One region of the Spirillospora sp. NPDC052269 genome, then DNA from elsewhere that is predicted to be linked to it. Evidence: riboswitches for the same ligand, from Rfam matches in the RefSeq annotation. Region 1 holds a riboswitch; each other region holds the start of a gene.

Region 1 (7,674 bases):
ACGAGCAGGAGCAGCCCGAGGGTGTAGGTGATCCAGGTCACGCCGAGCGACTTGACCTGGTCGACCAGCCAGCTGGGCCAGCTCTGCGTGGAGAGGCCGTAGTCACGCAGGATCGACTCGCCCCACGCGGCGAACGGCATCGAGATCAGCCAGGTCAGGGACGTGAACGCGACGGCGCCGATCAGGACGCGGAGCGGCCAGCGGCGCGTTCTGGCGGTGACCCAGCCGAGGAGGCGGGCGCCGAGGGGGCTGAAGCCGAGGACGAGGATGACCGCGAGCACCGTGATCAGGCGCGCGTAGGCGGGCCAGTCGAGCGCGTGGTCGAAGGCCGCGGCGCGGTGGATCTCGGCGGGGGTGAAGTCGGGGGCGGGGTCCGGGGCGACGCGTCCGCCGGGGACGTGTCCCGGCAGCGGCGTCCAGGGCGTCGTCAGAGCGATGATCACCGCGACGGCGGCGAAGAGGACGGCCGCCGCGATCGACGCCGCCAGGCGCGGTCTCCGGTACGCGCGGGCCGTGTCGGGGTCGCCGGGGCCGGGCGGGGGCGACGGGGCGGACGCCTCGGACGATCCGGACGCCCCGGTCGGCTCCTGCGATGGGGCGGTGGCGTCGCTCACATGAGCTCCTTGCGGAGGTAGTCGCGCCAGTCGGCGGTGAAGGTGTCCGGCGGGAGGCCCAGGATCCGGCGCAGCGCGGCGGCCTCGGGTTCCCGCCCTGCCGCCCGGTACAGGCGGACGAGGGCGGTTTCACCGTATCGGTCGGCGACCATGCGGCAGGCGAGCCACGCCTCCTGGTAGGCCTGGGAGAGCCGTCCGGACGCGCCGTCGAAGTCGTCCCGGGTGGGGAGGGCCTCGGGGACGCGTCCGGCGGCCACGTCGGCGGCCAGTTCGCGGGCGGCGGACTTCACCGGGACCCTGGCGTCGCGGTAGCCGACGTAGTCGGCGAAGCCCTCGATGAGCCAGATCGGGGTGCGGCCGTCGCGGGCGCCGCCGGTGGCGACGTGCGTGAGCTCGTGGGTGAGGACGACGCGGCGGCCGAGGTCGTTGAGGCGCCCGAACGAGGGGGAGACGACGATGCGGTCCTGGCCGCGGGAGCCGTCCGGGCCGGGCGTCACGACCGCGAGGGCGGCGAACTGGGCGACGTTCCGGCTGTCTCCGGCGACGCGTCCGGCGAGGGCGGCGTCGGCGGGTGCCAGGGCGACCGCGCGGCGGGCCCAGGACGTCCCGGCGACGGCGGTGACGGCGGGGACGGCCGCGGCCAGCCGCCGGGCGATCTCGTCCAGCCCGGACGCGTCGCCCATGACCAGCGCGGGCCCCTTGCGGACGACGGTGAGCGGCCCGGCGTCGGCGATGTCGGAGTCGTCGGCCAGTCCGGCGGACGAGCCGTCCCCGATGATCGTCCAGGTGCCGGAGAGGGGCGCGAACGCCAGGTGGCGGGTGCGGGCGACCGGGCCGGTGTCGAAGCCGGTGATCCGGTAGCGCATGGAGACCTGGACCACACCGGACGCGCCGTGGGGCTGTCCGGGGGCGGTGGGGCGTTCCTCCCAGCCGTCCAGGGGGAGCTTGATCAGATTGTCGAAGAGGCGGGCCTGGGCCTGCTGGAAGGCGGCGGGCGCGTCGGCGACGGTGGCGAGGAAGGCGATCCGGTTCCGTTCGCGGACGGCCCGGGCCCGGTTCGCCAGGACGGCCGTGACCGCGCGCGGATCGGGCGTCCCGGCGGGGGAGGGCCTTCCGGCAGGCGCGGAAGCCCCGCCCGGGCGGCGGGTCAGGGCGAAGATCCCGGCTCCGGCGGCGAGGCAGGCGGCCGCGCCGCCGCCCGCCAGCAGGCCGAGAGCCCGCCGCCGCGAGGGATCCTCTGCGGTGACGGGCTCTGCGGGCCGCTCAGCGGCCCGCTCGCCGGTCTGCTCGGCGGCGGGCCCTGGGGTGGTCTCCGCGGCCCGCTCGTCGTCCATGCGGCGATCCTAGGGCGAGGCCGGGAGTGCGGGTCACTTGGCGTAGTCGGGGTACCCGTAGCCGACGATCATCTTGCTCTGGCGGTTCTTGACCTCGACCGCGCCGCCGTCGGTGTTGCCCTCGATGGTCTTGACGGTGCCGTTGCCGTTGTCCTTGATCACCATGCCGACGTGCTGGATGGCGTCGATGCTCTTGCTGCCGTTCCAGGCGAAGAAGACGACCGAGCCGGGCTTGGCCGCGCTGCCCCAGCGGTTCTGGCTCTTGAACCACTTGGCGTGGGCGACGGTCCAGGCGTCCGAGCCGACGGAGTGGGCGAAGCCGATCTGGGTGCCGACCCAGGAGACGAACATGTCGCACCACGAGGCGTCGGCGTAGAGGCCGAGCGAGCCGCCGTCACGGGCGAGGGTCTGCTTGGCCCGCTCGGTGCCCATGTACCACTGCTGGAACTTGGTCTTGCCCGCGCCGTCCTCCTTGATCCCGGCCTGCGAGGTCGCGACCTTGATCGCCTGCTGGGCGGTGGGCTTGCGCGGCGGGGCGGGCTGAGCCGGGGCCTTGGGGGCCTCGTTGGCCGCCTGCGGCTGGGCCGGGGCGGCCTGCGGCGCCTGCTGCTGCGGGGCCTGCTCGGCCTGCTGCGGGGCGTCCTTCTTGACCTGCGGCAGGGTGCTCTCGGCGGTGGCGGTCCCGGAGATCCGGGTGGACGCGGCGGCCGGCTGGAGCTCGGTGGTCGAGGCGTGCGCGGTGGTGGCGGCGATGGTGCCGACCAGGGCCGCGCTGGCGACCAGGGCGCTGGTGGTGCGCACGGACTGGAACACCGGGGTGGAGCGCAGGACCTGAGCCGCCGGGGTATCTCGCAGCGACTTCAGGACGGGATGGAGCTTGGTGGTGAGCTTGGTGGTGAGCTTGCCGTTCATGCTGGTTCTCCTCGGCTTCCATGCCGCCTACCGGGTTAGCTGACGGGTTCGGGCGTGGAAGCTGCCCTACGGCCTCTGGGAGGCCGATTCACCCCAGGTGTTCGGTGGGTCCCCGGCTCTGCGTCGACGCGCGCTCAGGCGTGTCGGGAGCGGACTCGGCGGCGGACGCCCTCGATGAGGCGCGTCCGGTACTGGATACGGACTGTCCCGCTACGGGACGGCTCGCGCTGGACGGCGAGCGAGAGGCTCGCGCTGGACGGCGAGCGGGAGGTGAGGCCCGGCGGCGGGGGATGGTGCCGCCGGGCCCTGCGGACGTGCGTCCTGGTCGTTCGTCCTAGTAGGGACGGACGGCGCCCGCGAAGGTCTTCTTGCGGTAGCTGTCGAGCTTGGTCACCCGGACGTGGTCACCGGTGTGCGGGGCGTGGATCATGTAAACCTTCCGGCCCGTTTTCTTGTAGACGATGCCTACGTGACCCTTGCCGCTAAAGAACACAAGGTCTCCTGGCGCGAGTTTGTTCCAGGAAATCCTGTTCTTTACCGAACGGTACTGCTCGGTGGTGACGCGGGGCAGTTTCACCCCGGCCTTCCGGTAGGACCACTGGACGAGTCCGGAGCAGTCGAAGGCGTTCGGGCCGGCCGCGCCATAGCGGTACGGCTTGCCCTTCCTGCTGGCCGCGTAGTCCAGCGCCTTCTGCGCGAGCTTCTGGCGCTGAGCCCAGGTCTTTTGCTTGGCCTGCTTGACCACCACGCCCACGGGCCTGGCGGTCGCCGCGTGGGCAGCTGGGGCCGGACCGGCCATCACGACGGGAGTCGCGACGGCGGTGGCGACCGCGAGGCCGCCTACGGTCCGCACACGGCGGGCTGTGCTGCTGACAGCGTTGCTGGACAGGGGTTTCTCCTTTTTCCAGACGCCTACCGGGTTAGCTGCCGGGTTCGGACGTGGAGTCGCCCTACGACGGGTCCCAGGCCCTATGGGCCTTGATTTCTGGGGGCGGGACCGCCGATTCACCCCATGCGCCGCATATGAACGTGCCCGGAATGCTGCGGACACGTCGGCGCGGATGGGTCCCCGGTTCCGCGCGCCGTCGCGCGGATTCGGCGTTGCCGTCTCGCCCCGAAGCGCGATGAGGCCGGACGACGGGACCCTGTTGTCCCGCGTGCGGGCGAGCGGCGTGATGTTGTGGGAAGGCGGGCCCTGCGAAGAAGGGCCGCGCACGGCAAGGCCGGGTAAAGGAATCCGCCGTGGCGCGCTATCAGCGCCATGCACGCCGTTTCGCGTGCGCACGGTCGGGCCGGGCCTGCCGGATGCGGCGCGTGGGGCGCGTCGCGAGAGTGGGGCGGCGGCGCGTGGAACGCGTCCCGCCGGATCCGCGGCGCCAGGGGGGCGTCGCGGGGGAGACGACGCCTGGCGGGCGCCGCAGGTGCCCCACAAGGTAGCAAAGTTCAATCAGAAGGCAAATCCACCACAAAAAAGACGTTGGCCCAGGTCACAGACCTGGGCCAACGGTTTTAGTGCGCTCGGGACGCCGGGATCGCCCGCTGTCAGGGGCGTGCGGCGCCGTACCAGGCGCTCTGGTAGTAGCCCGAGGAGATGTCGGCGATCTGGACCACGGTGCCGGTGTGCGGCGCGTGGATCATCTTGCCGTTGCCGATGTAGAGGCCCACGTGCCCGAGGCTGTTGAAGAACACCAGGTCGCCGGGCTGGAGGTCACCCTTGGCGACGTGCTTCAGGTTCCCCCACTGGGCGTAGGTGTCACGGCCGATGTCGACGCCCGCCGCCGCCCACGACTTCTCGGTGAGGCCCGAGCAGTCGTAGGAGTTGGGGCCGTCCGAGCCGTACACGTAGGGCTTGCCCATCTGCGAGTAGGCGAAGTTGATCGCCGTGCGGGCATTGCCGGAGGCCGGGCCGTTGTAGGTGCCTCCGCCGCCGCCACCGCCGGACTTGTTGTTGTCCGTCGGGTCCTGGCCGCCGAGCTTGTCCAGAAGCTTCTTCTGGGCCTTGACCTGCTTGTCGAGGCCCGTCTTCTGCTTCTTCAGGTCGTTCAGCTTGCTCGTCACGTCGTCCAGGCCCTGCTGGGCCTGGGCCTTCTCCCGGGAGACGCGCTGGGCGGCGGCGAGGAACTGGGCGAGCGCGCCCGTCCGGTTCCGGGACAGCTGCGAGATGACCGCCGCCTGGTCCAGGACGACCTGCGGGTTGCCCGCGGAGACGAAGCCGCTGACCGAGTCGGTGTCGCCGTTCTTGTACGCGGTGGCCGCCATCTTGGCGATCGCCTGGCGCTGCGTCTCGTAGCTCCGCTCCTGGGCGTCGGACGCCTTCTTGGCCGCCGCGAGCTTCTTCTTGGCGGCCTTCAGCTGACTCTGGGTCTTGTTGTACTGCTGGACCGCCTGGTCGACCTGCTCGTTGAGCTTGGTGAGCTTCTTCTTGACCTCGTCGGCGCTCGGTTTGGCCGGGGCTGCGCCGGCGAAGCCCTGGGGGAGAGTGAGCGAGGTCGCCACGGCGAGGCATGCTGTCGCCAGCACACGACGCGTCGTGGTGCCACGCTTGGGAACACTGGCCACGTTCGATATGCCCCTCTCGTCCAAGACGTCAGCGGACGACATTAGCGAGGGGCCACACCAGTCACAACCGATTCCCACCGATCTGGACTAGTTAAGCCCGGTTTACCTACCGTGCGTCACCCGTGACTCACGATGCGCACGTGAACCGTCCCCGCGGTGCTCCGAATCAGCTCCGCCCCAGGCGGCGGAGGAGGAGGGGGGACGGGACGGGGCGGGCGCCGGCCCGGCGGGCGGCGTCCTGGACCTCGCGGTCGGAGGAGACGACGACGACGGCGCGGCCGCCGGGTTCGGCGCGGACGAGTTCGCCGATGAGCTCGTCGGCGGTCTGGCCGGGCTGGCTGAACAGGACGCGGACGCCGCGGGGGGCGACGGTGGCGACGGGGGCGTCGAGTTCGGCGCCGTCGAAGACGCAGGTGACCTCGGCGCGGGTCTGGGCGGCGAGGCCGCCGAGGCCCGACAGCAGGCGGGCGCGCTGGTCGGCGAGGGTGAGGTCGCCGTAGCCGGTCTTGGTGACGTTGTAGCCGTCGACGACCAGGTGGACGCCGGGGAGCTGCAGGAGGCGGTCGAGCAGCTGCGGGTCGGCGTCGGAGAGGGCGCGGCCGGGGACGGCGCGGTGCGGCGGGGGCGCGGTCTCGCCGCCGGTCACCAGGTCGGCGGGACGGCCGATGGTGGACGGCAGGGCCAGTTCGCGCCGGACGCCCTGGGCGGCGTCCACGAGGGAGTCCAGGAGCATGCGCAGCCGGACGTCGTCGAGGTTGCGGTTCTCGCGGGCGGCGCGCTTGGCCGCCTCCGTCCCGGCCTCGGCGCGGTCGAGCCGGGCGCGCAGCTTGCGCAGCTCCTTCTCGGCGGCGGCGCGCGCGTCGCGGGCCTCGGCCAGCTTGTCCTCGACCCGGTCGGCGATCGAGTCGGCGCGCTCGGTCTCGATCCTGGCCTTGTTCCGGGCCTCGTGCAGCTTGCGGCGCAGCTCGGAGATCTCGGCCTTGGCCTCGCGCAGCTCGCCGCGCATGCGTTCGAGGTCGGCGCCGCGGCTGGCGCGGGCGCTGGTGAGCTCGGCGCGCAGCTCGGCGATGCGGCGCTCGGCGCGTTCGCCCTCGGTCAGCGAGGCCGAGCGTTCCAGCTCGGCGCGGGCGTTCTCGACCAGGCCCGTCCAGCCGTCGGGGCGGAGCAGGTAGCCGAGGACGGCGACGCGGACGGGGTCGGCGGCGGCCGGGACGGCGCCGTCCTCGACGGCGGCGGCCAGTTCCGGGTGCGACTCGCGTTCGGCGTCGCCGACGCGGGCGCGGAACCGCTCGTCGCGTTCGAGCAGGGCGGCGATGTGCTGCCCGGCGAGCTTGGCGCGCTTGCGCCGCTCGAACCGGGCGAACCGGCGCAGCGGGACGGGGACCTCGTCGAGCGGGAGCGCGCCGAGCAGTTCGGCGGCGGTCTCCACCACGCTCTGCCGGACCGCCTCGGGAAGGGGGCGGGGCGGGGGTCCCGCCGCCTCCGGGCCGCTGTCGATGATCTCGCTCCTTCTCGCAGGTCGTTCTTGAGATGACTGTTTCCCGAGGTCATCCGCCTCAACCGGTGGAGACCGGGGCCAAGCCTAGCGGTCCGGCGGGGGGACGGCCGGGGCCGTGGGGCCCGGCGGGTGTTCTGTCGGTGCGATGGCTTACGGTCGCCGTCATGACGTCCGCGCACCACCTTCCCGGGTCGGCGGGCCGGCCGCCGGCGACGCCGTCCCCCGGCCCGCGCGCCGTCCCCGCCGTCCCCTCGCAGGCCACCGCGTCAGGGGCGGCCTCCAGACGGGCGGCTCCGGAGCGGGCCGTCCCCGTGCAGGGCACCCTGGACGATCTCGGCACGCCGCTCGCCGAGGTCACCTTCGTCGTGGTCGACCTGGAGACGACCGGTGGGTCGCCCGCCGACTGCGCCATCACCGAGATCGGCGCGGTGAAGGTGCGCGGCGGCGTGCATCTCGGCGACTTCGCCACCCTGGTCGACCCGGGCGGCCCGGTGCCGCCGTTCATCACGGCCCTGACCGGCATCACGACGCAGATGGTGATGGCCGCGCCGCGCATCGGCGAGGTGCTGCCGTCCTTCCTGGAGTTCGCGCGCGGGAGCGTGCTGGTCGCGCACAACGCGCCGTTCGACATCGGGTTCCTCAAGGCGGCGTGCGCGCAGCTGGAGTACGCGTGGCCCGCGTTCCCGGTCGTCGACACGGTCGACCTGGCCCGGCGGGTCATGACCCGCGACGAGGTGCCCAACCACAAGCTCGGGAC
Region 2 (7,674 bases), on a different contig from region 1:
TCCCACGGGGCCGGCGCGGCGACGACGCTGGGCTCGGAGTCCACCGACGGGCCGGGCTGCGACCCCCGCTACGTGCGCCAGCGATACACCAGGCAGCAGCTCGAGAACGGGCTGACCTGGCTCATGCAGCGCTTCGGCCCGAGCGTCGTGCTGGCGCAGGACCCGAAGTCGCCGCCGGTCCAGGGCCGGTTCACGCACGTCGTGACGACGATGGGCGACCACACCGACCACCAGGGCGCGGGCCGCCTGGTCGCCGACGCCGCCGCGCGGTACGCCGGGCCGCAGCGCGACGGGAGCGTCCTCGTCCGGTACTACCGCGACTACAACATCCGGAGCTCGCCGCCGAACCTGGGCGCGCTGGCGCCGGCGAAGAGGCAGCTCTTCCTCACCTACCTCGGCCCGCACGGCGCCAACGACCCCGGGCCGAACCCGAACAACCCGACCTTCTACACCTTGTTCTACTCGCGCCAGTACACCCGCTGGACGAACGGGACGACCTGGGCCGTCCTGGACAGCGCGAAACGGCTGAACGCCTTCGCCGTCCTGGACGGCAGGGTCGCGCAGTGGCAGCAGGCGCAGCCCGGCGGCCCGTGGACCGGTCCCAAGTTCGGGCCCGGCGGCGGCCTGGCGCCGTACGTGACGGCCGTCCGGGACGAGCACGGCATGCTGCACCTCTTCGCTCTGCGGATGTCCGACGACGCGATCGTGACGGCATCGCAGAAGGCGTCCGGCGCCTGGACGGGCTGGTGGTCGCTCGGCAACCCCGACCCCGACGCGGGGCTGACCGTCGGGACGCCCGCCGTCGCGGTCACGCCGCGCGGCGACATGACCGTCGCGGTGCGGAACCTGGACGGCGGCGTGAGCGTGAAGACGCGGCGCGGCGGCACATGGGCGGGCCACTGGACCGGCCTGTCCGCCAAGGGCGTGCGGGATGGCGTCGCCGCCGTCGCCGACGCGTCCGGACGGGTGGAGGTCTTCGCGCCGACCGACAAGGGCGTGGCGCGGTGGCGGCAGCAGAAGCCGGGCGAGCCGTTCGTCCCGGTGCTCGGCGGCTCCGGCGGCCCGCCCGCCGGCCCCGTGACCGCGGCCGTGGACGCGACCGGCGCGGCGCGGATCTACTACCCCGCGTCCGGGACGGCGTCGACGGTGACGCAGTCCGACAACGGGATGCGCCCCGACCCGCTGTACGGGCCGATGACGTTCGAGGGCACGGCGGTCGCGACCAGCGGGCAGCGGACCGTCCTCGCGGCCCGGACGGCCGACGGCGCGCTCGCCCTGGGCGTCCAGAACGCGCCGTACGGGCCGTACGCGTGGTCCACGCGCCGGGCGGACGTCATGGGGTCGCCCGCCCTCGCCTACGACGCGCAGGGCCGTCTGGTCGCGCTGGTGTTCGGCAGCGACGCGCACCTGTACACGATGCGCGCGACGAGCCCGGGCTCCGCGACGTCCTTCACCGACTGGACCCGCACCGGCTGACGGCCGGGCCCGGGCCCGCCGGGACGCGCACCGGCCGAGAGAACGAGAAGGTCGAGAGAAGCGAGAAGGCCCCCGCCGCAAGGGCGGGGGCCTTCTCGTTCGACCGGATCAGCCGGTTCGAGGGCTCGATCAGGAGTTGCGCTTGGCGCGGGCGCGGGTCCGCTCGCGCTCCTTGGCGTCCAGGACGATCTTGCGGATCCGGACGAAGGTCGGGGTGACCTCGACGCACTCGTCGTCCCGGATGAACTCCAGGCTCTCCTCGAGGGTGAGGATCCGCGGCGGGGTCAGCGTCTCGGTCGTCTCGGCCGTGGAGGAGCGGACGTTGGTCTTCTGCTTCTCCTTGGTGATGTTGACGTCCATGTCGTCGGCGCGCGAGTTCTCGCCGACGATCATGCCCTCGTACACCTCGGTGGTCGGGCCGACGAAGAAGGTGCCGCGCTCCTGCAGGTTCAGGATGGCGTAGCCCGTCGCGGCGCCCGTCCGGTCGGAGACCAGCGAGCCGCTCGGACGGGTGCGCAGGTCGCCGAACCAGGGCTCGTAGCTCTCGAACACGTGGTGCGCCATGCCGGTGCCGCGGGTCTCGGTCATGAACTCGGTGCGGAACCCGATCAGGCCGCGCGCCGGGACCAGGAACTCCATCCGGATCCAGCCGGTGCCGTGGTTGGTCATGTGCTCCATGCGGCCCTTGCGGACGGCCATGAGCTGGGTGACGGCGCCGAGGTGCTCCTCGGGGATGTCGACCGTGAGGCGCTCGACCGGCTCGTGCTTCTTGCCGTCGATCTCGCGGGCGACCACCTGCGGCTTGCCGACGGTCAGCTCGTAGCCCTCGCGGCGCATGTTCTCGACCAGGATGGCCAGCGCCAGCTCGCCACGGCCCTGGACCTCCCAGGCGTCCGGACGCTCGGTCGGCAGCACCTTCAGCGACACGTTGCCGACCAGCTCGCGGTCGAGGCGGTCCTTGACCAGGCGGGCGGTGACCTTGGTGCCCTTCTCCCGGCCGGCCAGCGGCGAGGTGTTGGTGCCGAGGGTCATGGAGATCGCGGGCTCGTCCACCGTGATCAGCGGCAGCGGGCGCGGGTCGTCCGGGTCGGCGATGGTGTCGCCGATCATGATCTCCGGGATGCCGGCGATCGCGATGATGTCGCCCGGGCCGGCCTCGTCGGCGGGCTTGCGGGTGAGCGCCTCGGTCATCAGCAGCTCGGTGATCTTGACCCGCTCGACGCTGCCGTCGTGCCGGCACCACGCGACCTGCTGGCCCTTCTTGATCACGCCGTTGTGCACGCGGCACAGCGCGATCCGGCCGAGGTAGCTGGAGGCGTCCAGGTTGGTGACGTGCGCCTGGAGCGGGGCGTCCGGGTCGAAGGACGGCGCCGGGATGGTGTCCTTGATGACCTGGAACAGGGGCTCGAGGTCCTCGCTGTCGGGGAGCTCGCCGTCGCCCGGCTTGTTCATCGAGGCGCGGCCGGCGCGGCCGGAGGCGTAGACGATCGGGAAGTCGATCTGCTCCTCTTCGGCCTCGAGGTCCATGAACAGCTCGTAGGCCTCGTCGACGACCTCGTCGATGCGGGCGTCCGGCCGGTCGGTCTTGTTCACGACCAGGATGACCGGGAGCCGCGCCTCGAGGGCCTTGCGCAGGACGAACCGGGTCTGCGGGAGCGGGCCCTCGCTGGCGTCCACCAGCAGGACGACGCCGTCCACCATGGACAGGCCGCGCTCGACCTCGCCGCCGAAGTCGGCGTGGCCGGGGGTGTCGATGATGTTGATCGTCATCCCGGCGTGCCGGACGGCGGTGTTCTTGGCCAGGATCGTGATGCCCTTCTCACGCTCCAGGTCGTTGGAGTCCATGACGCGGTCGTTCACGTCCTGGTTCTCACGGAACGCGCCGGACTGCCAGAGCATGGCGTCGACCAGTGTGGTCTTGCCGTGGTCGACGTGGGCCACGATGGCAACGTTGCGGAGGTCATCGCGCGTGGAGAAGGGCATGCGGTTTCGCCTTGGGTGAGAGTTCGGGGATCGGCCGCAGACGTGCGACACTCACAGTTTACTCGGCCGCCCAAGGAGCCCGGTCGTCCGCGGGACGGCGGGCAGGTGAAGAACGGCCTCCACACGGGGTGATCATGCGGGTGACCAGCACCTCTTCCGTCACACGGATCCCACGCATCTCCTCCGCGACACCGGCACCACATGCGCACACATGCATACTTTGTGTGACTGTTTGGCCATTTTTGAACTTCCTTTGTAGTCTGCCCCGCAGATCCGGCCGTACCAAAGCCCCGTCCGTGGGGCAGCGACCGGACCGCCGAATCCCGCGAGGGAACCGGGGACCCACACTCCCGGGGTGAATCGGCGCACGTCACGGGGCGTCCTCTGACCGGGACGGCGTCGTGCCGTGCGGCGTAGGGCGACTCCTGGCCCGAACCCGTCAGCTAACCCGGTAGGCGGCACACGAAGAGGAGAACACCGGCCTTGGCCAAGGACCCCCAGCGCCGCCGCGTGACACTCGCGGCCGCCACCGTCCTCGCGCTCGGACTGGGCGTCGCCGCACCCGGCGCGGCCCACGCCGCGCCGACGGCCCCCCAGGCACCCCGAGCACTCCAGGCACCCCTCACTCCCCCGTCCCCGTCCGGGAAGCCCTCCGAGTCCGACCTGAAGAAGCAGCTCAAGCAGCTCCAGGACGAGGCGGAGAAGCTCACCGAGCAGTACAACAAGTCCCGCGTCGACCTCGGCAAGGCGCAGAAGGCCGAGCGGGACGCCACGCGCCGCGCGGACGCCCTCGAGGCTCAGGCCGCCCCGGCCCGGGCCGCGCTCGGCCAGGTCGCCGCGAACCAGTACATGAGCGGCGGCGGCCCGGACATGATCTTCGCGGGAGGCGCCGACGGCAGCGGGCTGTCCGACACCGCCTACCTCGCCCAGAACCGCGCGGGCGCGGTCCAGCGGCTGCAGACGCTGATCGACCAGGCCAACAAGGCCAAGTCGGACGCGCAGGCGCAGACCGCGAAGGTGAAGCAGGCCGCCGACCAGGCGGACACCGCCCGCAAGACCACCAAGGGCAAGATCGACGACGTCCAGAAGCTCCTGGACAAGCTGGGCATCACCCGGACCAAGGACCCGACGTCCGGGTACACGGTGACCGTCCGGGGCAGCGGCCTGCCGCAGAAGATGCTGCGCAAGGCCCTGACCAAGCTCGGCTCGCCGTACGTGTGGGCGGCCGCCGGGCCGACCACCTTCGACTGCTCCGGCCTGGTCATCTGGGCGTACGCGCAGGTCGGAAAGCCGGGCCTGCCGCACTACACCGGCGACCTGTTCCAGCTGGGCACCAAGATCGACCGGGGCTCGCTGCGCCAGGGCGACCTGGTCTACTTCGGCGGCGACCTGCACCACATGGGCATCTACGCCGGTGGCGGCCTGTTCCTCCAGGCCCCGCAGACCGGCGATGTGGTGAAGGTCTCCAAGATGGACCGCTCGGACTACGCGGGCGCGAACCGCATCGAGTGACCTGAAACACCACGCACGACCTGAAGCACCACGCACGCCCCGAAGCACCACGCAGCGACCGGCGTCCGCCTCCCGCGGACGCCGGTCGCTGCGTTTTCGGGGCTCTGGAACCTCGGGCCCGTCCGCCTCCGCGCCATGGCCTCATCCGGCCAGGCGGTGTGCGTCCGGCCGTGCGCGCCCAGACGGGCCGGTCAGCGGGCGAGGTGAGGGGTGATCGCCTCGACGACCGGGAGGTCGCCTGGAAGCCACTCGACGTCGTAGAGCTCGTCCGCGGTGAGCCAGCGCAGCGCGAGGTGCTCCAGGGCCTCCGGCTCGCCGTCCACGACGGTCGCCGTCCACACCCGCAGGACGGACCCGCCGAGCCCCAGCGGCCAGTCGCCGCCGACCCGCTCGCCCAGGACGACCCGGACGCCGAGCTCCTCCTCGCACTCGCGGACGAGCGCCTGCTCGTCGGTCTCCCCCGGGTCCACCTTGCCGCCCGGGAACTCCCATCCCCCGGCGAGCTCCGGCGGCTCGGCCCGCTGCGCGGCCAGCAGCCGCCCGCCGGAGATGATCGCCGCTCCCACCACCACGCTCACGCTCATGGACCGCCATCATGCCGTTTCCATGACCGTCCCGTGGGGCGGGGCCGAACGCGGCGGCGGGGCCCGGTGGATCAGCGCGACGAGGCGGCGTCCGACCGGGCCTGGTCGACGGTCCGCCGGGCGGTCTCCACGATCTCCTGGAGGTGGTCGCCGTGGGCGCCGCGCCAGTAGACGCGGCCGCAGTCGGCGCAGCGGCCGTACGCGTCGTAGCTGCGGCGCGTCCCCTCCGCGAGCTCCCGCTCGATCTCCGCCTTGTCCACCGGGACGAGCGTGCCGTTGCAGGCCGTGCAGCGCGTCCAGGGGGCCAGCTCGGGCGCGAACCGCTCCAGCAGGTCGTGGAGCTGGTCGTCCGGCCGGGGGCTCCGGACGTACGCGCCGAACCACAGCGCGCGCCGCATCAGCAGTCCCCGGTCCTGCGTGAGCAGGACGCGCCGCTCCTCGTTCGCCTGGACGACCAGCTCCGGGTCGTCCATGTCGTTGTGGTAGGCGGTGTCGAGGCCGATCAGGCGCATCCGGCGGGCGAGGGTGCCGAGGTGCACGTCCAGCAGGAAGCGCGGCGCGGCCTGCCCCGGATCCAGGGGGACCTCCTGCGGGCGCGCGACCGGCCCGACCCGCACGACCGCGCCGGAGGCCGGGCGGTGCGACGGCTCGACGGCCGCGCCGTCCGCGGTCAGGGTCCCGACCTCGGGCAGCGGGACGCCGAGGGACTCGATGACGTGTCCCAGGCTCGACGTCCCGTCCCAGGCGATCCGCTGGCGCTCACGACGGCGCGCGGCAGGCAGGAAGAAGAGCAGTTCGGGCGCGATTTCCAGTGTCATGTCCGGCTCGTCCACGCGGCCAGCATGTCACGCCACCCCCACGCGCCACCCCTCTATTTCGCCGTGCCGCCCGGCTACCGGCCTGCGGACGGCGCGTCCGCGGGGACCTTCTCGGCCAGGTAGGCGGCCGAGGCCCCGAGCCGGTCCAGTGCCGTCGCGACGTCCGCGACCAGGCGTCCGTCACGCTTGACGATCCGTCCGGCGACCATGACGGTGTCGACCGCACGCGTGTCGGCGTACAGGACGACGGCCGCGACCGGGTCGTGGACGGGCGCGATCCCCGGCAGGTCGGTGCGCAACAGCATGATGTCCGCCTGCAACCCGGGCGCGATCTCGCCGGTGACGCCGCCCAGGCCCGCGACCTGCGCGCCCTCCACCGTCGCCATGCGCAACGCGTCCGCCGTCGTGAAGCCGAGCCCCACGCCGTCCGGACGGCCCCGCTCGACGTAGTAGGCGGCGCGCATGAGGCTGAACATGTCGGAACTCGCGCTCGTCACCGCGTCGGCGCTGAGACCGCTCGGAATGCCCGCAGCTCGTGCGCGCCCGGTCACCGGGAGGCTGAATCCCATCGCGGTCTCGACTGCCGGCGAGACCGCGACCGTCCCGCCGTGGTCGGCGATCCGCTTGAACTGCTCGTCGGTGTAGTCGTTGGCGTGGACGTACATCGTGCCGGGCGTCCACAGGTCCTGGTCGTCGAGGAACGCGAGCCCGCCGGCCGCGGCCTCCGCCCCGTGACCGCCCATGTGCGTGGTGATCATGACGTCCAGGTCGCGCGCGGACAGCCACTCCTCCCGCGCCTGCTCCACCGAACCGAGGTCCGGACCGAGCGCCGCCACGGCCATCCGGACCAGGCCGTCGCCGCACGCCTCCCGGACGCGCCGGGTCTCGGCGGCCCGCGTCTCCTCGCCGCCCGCGTGGAAGTAGCCGTACACCGCGCGGATCCCGGCGTCCCTGAGCGCGTCGAGGTTCGCCTCGACGTACTCGGGACCGGCCGGGGCGTGCGCCCAGTCCACGACCGTCGTCACGCCCGAGTCGAGCGCCTCCAGCGCCGAGCCGAGCACGCCCGCGTACAGGTCCTCGGGCCTGAGCGCGGGGCCGAGGCGGCTGAGCACACGCTCGAAGTAGGCGGGCAACGACGTGTCCGGCTGGACGCCGCGGATCGTGCCCTGCCACATGTGCCGGTGGGGGTCCACGAACCCGGGCAGGACGATCCGCCCGGACGCGTCGACCACCTCCGCGTCGTCCGGTACGGGCAGGTCAGGACCGACGGCGGCGATCACTCCGTCGCGGACGAGCACGTC
Region 3 (7,674 bases), on a different contig from region 1:
AGGCGTTCCTGGCGATCTGCGCCAAGTACGAGATCCCCGCCACGGTCATCGGCGAGGTCACCGACACCGGACGCCTCACCATGACCTGGCGCGGCGAGACGATCGTGGACATCCCGCCGGTCACCGCCGCCGACGAGGGCCCGGTCTACGAGCGGCCGATCGCGCCGCCCGCCGACCTCGCCGCGATCCAGTCGGACACGCCCGGACGGCTCACCCGGCCGTCCAACGGCGACGAGATCCGCCGGACGGTCCTGTGGCTCGCCGGGTCCCCGAACCTGGCCAGCAAGACCTGGGTGACCTCGCAGTACGACCGGTACGTGCTCGGCAACACGGTCCTGGCGATGCCGGAGGACGCGGGCGTCGTCCGCATCGACGACGCGTCCGGGCTCGGCATCGCGCTGTCGCTGGACGGCAACGGCCGCTACACCCGGCTCGACCCGTACGCGGGCGCGCAGCTCGCGCTGTCCGAGGCGTACCGGAACGTGGCCGCCACGGGCGCCCGCCCGCTCGCGGTGACCAACTGCCTGAACTTCGGCTCGCCGGAGGACCCGGGCGTCATGTGGCAGTTCGCGCAGGCCGTCGAGGGCCTCGCGGACGGCTGCCGCTACCTCGGTACCCCGGTCACCGGCGGCAACGTCTCGTTCTACAACCAGACCGGCGACCAGGCGATCAACCCGACCCCGGTGATCGGCGTCCTCGGCGTGCACGACGACGTCCGCCGCCGGGTGAACATGGCGTTCGTGACCGAGGGCGCGACGATCGCCCTGCTCGGCGAGACCCGCGAGGAGTTCGGCGGGTCCGAATGGGCGCACGTCGTCTACGGCCACCTGGGCGGCCTGCCGCCGAAGGTGGACCTGGCCGCCGAGGCCGCCCTGGCGTCCGTGCTGGTCGCCGCCGCCCGCGACGGCCTGCTCGTCGCGGCGCACGACCTGTCGGACGGCGGCCTGTCCCAGGCGCTCGTCGAGTCCTGCCTGCGCGGCGGCCTCGGCGCGCAGATCACGCTGCACGGCGACCCGTTCGTCCAGCTGTTCAGCGAGTCGGTCGCGCGGGCCGTCGTGGCGATCCGTCCGGGCGCGGAGGCCCGTGTCGCGGCCCTGTGCGAGCAGGCGGGCGTCCCGGTGAGCCAGCTCGGCATCGTCGGCGGCGACGCGCTCACCGTCAACGGCGGCGACCAGCAGGAGGTCTTCTCGATCTCCCTGGCCGACCTCCGCGAGGCGCACGAGCGCACCCTGCCCAGCTACGCGAGCTGACAAGGCGCATAGGGAAGCCCCGGGCCCGGCGGGTCCGGGGCTTTCCCTTTCGTCTACTCACCGAGGGCGAGGCGGAGGCCGAAGGCGGCGATGACCCCGCCGGTGACGCGGTCCAGGAGCCTGCGCGCGGACGGTTTGGCCAGCCAGGAGCGCATCGCGTGCGCGAACGTGACGAGCACCGCCGACCAGACGAGCCCGAACGCGACGTGCATGCCGGCCAGGGCCATCCCGAACGGGAAGTGCGGCACGTCCGCCGGGATGAACTGCGGCAGCAGCGCCATGTAGAACGCGCCGACCTTCGGGTTGAGCAGGTTCGTCAGCGCGCCGCGCCGCCAGCCGTCCCGCAGCCGGTCGGGCTCGGGCTCGGCGCCCGCGGTCAGGGCCTCGGGGAGGCGTCGCCAGCTCGTCCACAGCATGTGCAGGCCCATCCACATGAGGTACGCGGCGCCGACCCAGCGCAGCGCCGTGTACGCGAGATGTGAGGCCGTGAGCAGCGCGGTGACGCCGAGGGACGCGAACGCGCCCCAGACGAGCGTCCCGGTCTGGATCCCGAGGACGACACCCCAGGCGCGGCGCCGCTGCCCGAGCGCGGCGGTCCGCAGGATCAGCGCGGTGTCGAGACCAGGCGTGAGCGTCAGCAACCCGACGACAACGGCGAAAGACCACAAAGCAGTTGAAATTGCCACGGACGGCCAGCCTACCCGCCGTCCAGGGCAGTGAAGAGGCCATACCGGGCAAATCGCCTGACGGTCCTAGGGCAGGTCGGCGATCGCCTTCCGCACCAGGAGCTGGAGGTCCCGCACCTGAGCGTTGAACTCGTCGTCCTTCGCTCCCGCGAAGAAGCCGGGCAGCCGCCGCTTCCGACCGTTCCTGAGCCGCACCTTCGCGATCCGGGTACCGCGGTTTCCGGGGTGGGGATCGACGGTCGCGACGTCCTTCCACCGGACGAACCGGCGCACGAACATTCCGCGCAGGCGCAGCCCGTCCGGCGTGACCTCGGTCCTCCCGAACCGCAGCGCGCCGATGTACAGCATGACCGGCACGAACACGATCGAGAACAGCCCCGCCGCGCCGATCCACGCCTCCACGCCGCGGCCGCCCAGCCCGAACAGCACCGCGAGGGTGCCCCAGACCGGCGTGAAGTAGAACGGCGCTCTCCGTGCGTCCCGCGCCGACCGCGGTGTCAGCTTGAAAATCTGCTCTGTCATGCCATCCCGCCGTACGACAGGTTCCCGATCGCCTCCCGCACCACGTACTGGAAGTCCGCCACCTGTGCGTCGTACTCGGCGTCCTCGGAGGACTCGGTGTAGAAGCCGGGCACCCGCCGCTTCCGCCCGTTCATGAGCAACACCTTCACGACGAAGTACCCCTTGGGACCCCGGTAGGAGTCGACGGTCCTGATCTGCTCCCACCGGACGAACCGACGTACGAACAGGCCGCGCAGCCGCAGTCCGTCCGGCGTGACCTCGGTCTTCCCCGCCAACTGCGCGATGATGTACACCGAGATCGGCACGAAGGGGATCGCGAATATCAGCAGCGCGCCGAGCCGGCCACTGGCGTCGTCGGAGGCCAGTCCGAGCAGTGACCAGGGCAGGCCCCACACCAGGGCGAAGAGGAAGGGCGCTCTCTTCGCCTGCCGCCGAACCCGGGGCGTCAGCCTGTACACCTGCTCCGTCATGCAGCGAATCGTACGACTTCAGTCGATCTCGGACACTCGGCTCACCCGGCGCGGGGCGCTTCGAGGGCGCGGACGACGGCCAGGGTGTCCAGGTAGAACGGCCGGAATTCCGAGATCCGGTCGCCGCGGACGCCGATCAGCTGCATGACCGAGGTCTCCAGCCGCCGTCCGCTGACCCGCGCCACGAGGACGCCGCGGTTGTGCACGACCGCGCTGTCGGCGTCGATGACGAAGCGCTGCTCCAGGAACTCCAGGGAGCTCCAGTGACGGCTCATCTCGGTCATGAAGCGCTCGACCCCGGCGGGCCCCTCGTAGACGCCCCCGTAAGGCAGGCTCTCCGCCTGGTGCATGACCACGTCCGGGGTCAGGCAGTCCGCCATCTCGTCGAACCGCGCCCGGCCCGGGCCTCCGGCCTTCAGGTAGGCGGCCTCGGCCGCGAAGAAGCGCTCCAGGGTCGCCAGCACGCTCTGACGGCCGCTCGTCATGTTCACGCCGTCATCGTCCCGCCCCGAACACGGCCAGACCGGCGAGAATCCGACGACACGTTCGGCCGCGTAGCCCGCCCTCGCATGGCACGCCAATGACCGGGGCCTATGTGCCCCCGGACACCTCCGGAGCACATATGCCCTGGTCAGAGCGGGCGTGCCTAGAAGACCGAGATGTGGACGTGGTCGAAGTGGTTCGCGGTGATGCCGCCGCGGTCGCTCATGCCACGCCAGCCGGGACGGCGCATGTCGTAGATCCGCTGCTGCCAGATGATGTATTTGATGCCCAGCGAGGAGGCGTGGGCGATCGCGTACTTGGCGACCTCGTCACCGTTGGCGTTGCGGTCGGCCGTCGGCGAGACACCGCCGGACGACTCCATGAAGTCGCACGCGGTGCCGGTCGCGTGGTCCTGCGCGTCCGCGCCGCCGCGGTAGCAGCCGATCGTCGGGAACGGGCCGAACTCGGTGTCGATGACCTGCTTCACGTGCATCATGCGCGGGGTCACGCTGCCCATGCCGACGCTCGGCGACTCCGGCTTGTACTTCTTGACCAGCTTCTTGATCTGGGCCTTGCGGGACTTCAGGTCGGCCAGGTTCTTCTGCAGGTCGGTGATCTTCGCCTGCGCCTGCTGCTTCGCCTTCTCCTGGTCGGTGACGAGCTTGGTGATCTGCTGGACGCGCGCCGACTGGTTCTGCGCGACATGGCTGGCCATGCTCATCGTGTTCAGGAACTCGGACGGGTCGCCCGCCGCGACGACGGTGATGCCCGGGTCCTGCCCGCCGCTCATGTACTGGTTCGCGGCGAGCCGCGCGACGAGCGTGCGCGACGCCTCGAGCTGACCGCGCAGGTCGTCGGCCTTCTTCATGGCCTTCTTGGCGGCCCACTGGGCGTCCTTCAGCTCCGCCAGGTCGCCGCCGTACTCCTTGTCGAGCTGGTTGATCTGCTTGTTCAGCTTGTCCATCCGGTCGCTGTCGCCGGGGGAGGCGTCGGCCGGGACGGTGCCGGACAGCAGCGACAGGAGGATCGCGACCGCGACGGCCGGCGCGGCACGCCGTCCGCGCCTGTCCCGGGGGACGGTCGGGGCGAAGCGTCGCTCGCGGCGGGTGGAGGTGGGGCGCTCCACGTCCTCTCCTCTCCTCTGGGCGGCCTACCGGGTTAGCTGACGGGTTCGGGCGCGGGAGTCCGCCCTATCGCAGGCGCCGTGCGGCGCCGGCGAATTCACCCCGGCCGGACGGGGCGTCCGGCGGATGGGTCCCCGGCTCCCGGACGGGGGCGTCCGGGACTCGGCACGTCCGGCAAGCCTGTCGCGTCGAACACGGACAGTCACCGACCGGACACCAACAAACTGCAAGGAACTGGGTGTTGCCTCGCCAAAGATTAGACCCCTGAGGCTGTTGGGACGACCCCGGGAGGGCAATGTGGCGCGCGGATCCGTGAGATGCGCGATGGCCCGGCCCCGCGAACGGAACCGGGCCATGATGACCGTGAGTGAACGAGTCGCGCCTTACGGCGAGTGACGCCTCAGCGAGTCACGTCCACTGGAGTCGCGCCTTACAGCGAGCCCTTGTAGAGCAGCCGGTTGCCCGTGCCCTTCAGGCCCTTCAGGACGTTCTTGGTGGAGTTGGTGTACAGCCACTTCTGAACGGTCGGGAAGGTCGCCGTCCGGTGGCCCTGCAGGTAGAGCGCCGCGACACCGGCGACGTACGGCGACGCCATGGACGTGCCGCTCTCGACCTGCGTGCCCCCGCCCGGCCAGGTGGACGTGATGCCATAGCCGGGGGCCATGATGTCCACGCACTTGCCGTAGTTGGAGAAGCCCGCGCGGTTGTCGTGCGAGGTGGTCGCACCGACGGCCTCGACCCAGGACGCGCCCGACGGCGAGAACTTGCAGGCGTCCTTGTTGTCGTTGCCCGCGGCGACGGTCACGAAGACCCCCGACTTGGACAGGTTCGCGACGGCGGTGTTGAGCGCCGTGGACTTGCCCCCGCCGATCGACAGGTTCGCGACCGCCGGCTTGGCGGCGTGGGTGCGCAGCCAGTTCACGCCGGCGACCACGTCGGACACCGGGGCGAAGCCGTCCTGGTCGAGCACGCGCAGCGCGCGCAGCTGGACGCCCTTGGCCGCGCCGTACTTGGCGGAGCCGAGGATGCCCGCGACGTGCGTGCCGTGGCCGTTGTAGTCCCAGCCGTTGCCCTTGAAGCGCGACGCGGTCCAGGCGACCTTGGCGCGCCCGCCGAACTGCGGGTGGGACCAGGCGATACCGCTGTCGATGATGTACGCGGTGACGCCCTTGCCGGTCGCCTTGTAGGAGTAGGACTTCGACAGCGGCATCTTCCGCTGGTCGATCCGGTCCAGGCCCCACGGGAGCGGCGACTTCTGGGTGGTGGTCGCGTGCACGAGCTGGTCCTGCTCGATCGCCGCGACGCGCTTGTCATGCCGCAGCTTGTCGAGCTGCTGGTTGTTGAGGCGGGCGACGAACCCGTTGAGGGCGTCGCCGAAGCCCTGCGCAGAGGACGCGCCGACCTGCCCCGCCGCGGCGGTGGGCGAGGTGCCGTCCTTGAGAGTGACGATGTACTGGCCTGCGATGGGCGAGCCCTCGGCGGCGGTCACCTGGACCGCCTTGGGCTTGGAATCGGCGGAGGCCAGCGCGGGGATCGCCGCCGCCGCGCCCACAGAGGACGCGATCGCGCCGGCCAGCAGCAGCCTTCGGGAGACGGGCCGCAAGAGAGCTCCTTCTGCCGCGGAGTCGGATGAGCCGCGGCCAAGATCGAGGTCACCGACCCGGGAACCCTAGTGCACCTTCCGCATCACAACCCCCATAAGGGGCATATCGATCGGGTGAACTTCGACTCCACTGAGTGATCTTGAACGGGATTCACCCCTTGGTGAGGTTGCCCCCGTAGGCCAGCGCCGTGCCCGGCTTGGACCAGTCGTACTTCAGCGACCCGTCCGGCTGCCGGCTGATCTTCACGTCCCCGCTCGTGCACGGCTGGCTGACCGACAGCGCCAGCTGGAGCTCCGCCCCGGTGCCCTTCGTCAGGTTCAGCGTCCCGGTGCAGCCCTCCTTCGGATACACCGCCGTCCCCGTCTTCGCCCCGGCCTGCAACGTCACCTGCAGCGGGAACGACTCACCGCGCTGCGAGTTCACGGCCGTCCCCTTCCAGGTGCCCGCGAACGACGTCGGAATCGTGCTGACGGGCTTCCCGTCCGCCGCGTCATGCCCGGAATGGCCACCGCCGCCCCCGCCCAACCGCGGCCAGAGCACCAGCGCGATGATCACGACTCCTACCAGCACCCCGACGGCCAGCGAGATCCCCACCCCGACGACATGGTTCCCCGGCCGCCGCCACCGCGGCTTCGCCGCCCGAAGCCCCGGCAGCGACAGGACGGCCGTCTCCGACCCCACGTCCCCACTCCCGACAGGCCGCATCCCAGGAATCAGAGAGTCACCCGCCCCAGGGCCACCGCCGGCCAAGCCCATCCCAGGCGCGGCTCCACCCGGCGCGGACGCTCTGGGCAAGCCTCCACCTGGCACCTCCGAGGCACCCGTCACGGGAAGGTCCCGAGCAGTGGCACGGCTGTTCTGCCACCCTCCGGCAGGACGAGGCGCACTGGGCACCGGCGGCCCGCCCACACCCGGCTGACCCGCCCCACCGAGCCGCACATCGAGCGCTGTGCTGGGCCCACCGTCATCCCCCGCCGAGGCGCCACGAGCCCCAGAAGCAGAGTTCACATCAAGGACGGTGCTGGGCCCGTCATCCGCCAAGGCCCCGCTCGGCCGCACCGCGCCAAAGCCGGCAGGAGGCTTGGGCAGATCGAGCATCGTGCTCGGCCCATCGTCCCCCGCGCCCGAGGCCGAGCCGGCCTGAGCGAGCGCATCGGACGCCGAGCCCAAACCTCCACCCAACGAGGTCGACGCCCCAGGCGAAGCCGTGAGATCACCAGAGGCAGGCGTCCAAGCCCCCGAAGCCGACGCGGAAACCCCCCTCGCCCCACCCAACGAGCCCCCGCCCAGCACACCAGCCGCACCGTCCAACGCCGACGAAGGGGCACCCGGCACACCGACCGCAGACTGCCCGCCCGGCAAGCCCCCGCCCAGCGCTCCCGCCGCGCCGTCCAACGTTGAGGAAGAGGAACCCGGCACACCGACCGCAGATCCGCCGCCCGGCAAGCCCCCGCCCAGCGGTCCTGCCGCGCCGTCCAGCGTCGACGAAGGGGCACCCGGCACACCAGTCGCAGATCCGACCGGTCCCCCCGATG

The links. A riboswitch is a leader RNA that binds a small molecule or an ion and turns the genes downstream of it on or off. The one in region 1 is predicted to bind cyclic di-AMP.
Region 2: it holds a riboswitch for cyclic di-AMP, as region 1 does, so the genes downstream of both, AB0L06_RS00250 (C40 family peptidase) here and AB0L06_RS14115 (CHAP domain-containing protein) in region 1, are expected to answer to the same signal.
Region 3: it holds a riboswitch for cyclic di-AMP, as region 1 does, so the genes downstream of both, AB0L06_RS12000 (coiled-coil domain-containing protein) here and AB0L06_RS14115 (CHAP domain-containing protein) in region 1, are expected to answer to the same signal.

What each region holds. Positions count from the first base shown of each region.
Region 1 is NZ_JBFAUU010000006.1:56,192-63,865, reverse strand. It holds gene AB0L06_RS14125 (M48 family metallopeptidase) at 1-614, opposite strand, end outside; gene AB0L06_RS14120 (hypothetical protein) at 611-1,948, opposite strand; gene AB0L06_RS14115 (CHAP domain-containing protein) at 1,982-2,860, opposite strand; cyclic di-AMP (ydaO/yuaA leader) riboswitch at 2,869-3,011, opposite strand; gene AB0L06_RS14110 (C40 family peptidase) at 3,195-3,614, opposite strand; cyclic di-AMP (ydaO/yuaA leader) riboswitch at 3,754-3,971, opposite strand; gene AB0L06_RS14105 (C40 family peptidase) at 4,403-5,356, opposite strand; gene AB0L06_RS14100 (NYN domain-containing protein) at 5,586-6,851, opposite strand; gene AB0L06_RS14095 (DEDD exonuclease domain-containing protein) at 7,082-7,674, shown strand, end outside.
Region 2 is NZ_JBFAUU010000001.1:48,283-55,956, reverse strand. It holds gene AB0L06_RS00260 (PLL family lectin) at 1-1,476, shown strand, start outside; gene typA (translational GTPase TypA) at 1,606-3,459, opposite strand; cyclic di-AMP (ydaO/yuaA leader) riboswitch at 3,764-3,934, shown strand; gene AB0L06_RS00250 (C40 family peptidase) at 3,943-4,971, shown strand; gene AB0L06_RS00245 ((deoxy)nucleoside triphosphate pyrophosphohydrolase) at 5,163-5,555, opposite strand; gene AB0L06_RS00240 (Mut7-C RNAse domain-containing protein) at 5,627-6,373, opposite strand; gene AB0L06_RS00235 (amidohydrolase family protein) at 6,448-7,674, opposite strand, start outside.
Region 3 is NZ_JBFAUU010000005.1:111,184-118,857, forward strand. It holds gene purL (phosphoribosylformylglycinamidine synthase subunit PurL) at 1-1,250, shown strand, start outside; gene AB0L06_RS11980 (LysE family translocator) at 1,304-1,936, opposite strand; gene AB0L06_RS11985 (PH domain-containing protein) at 2,003-2,458, opposite strand; gene AB0L06_RS11990 (PH domain-containing protein) at 2,455-2,928, opposite strand; gene AB0L06_RS11995 (nuclear transport factor 2 family protein) at 2,970-3,413, opposite strand; gene AB0L06_RS12000 (coiled-coil domain-containing protein) at 3,575-4,537, opposite strand; cyclic di-AMP (ydaO/yuaA leader) riboswitch at 4,544-4,713, opposite strand; gene AB0L06_RS12005 (S8 family peptidase) at 4,966-6,138, opposite strand; gene AB0L06_RS12010 (hypothetical protein) at 6,290-6,820, opposite strand.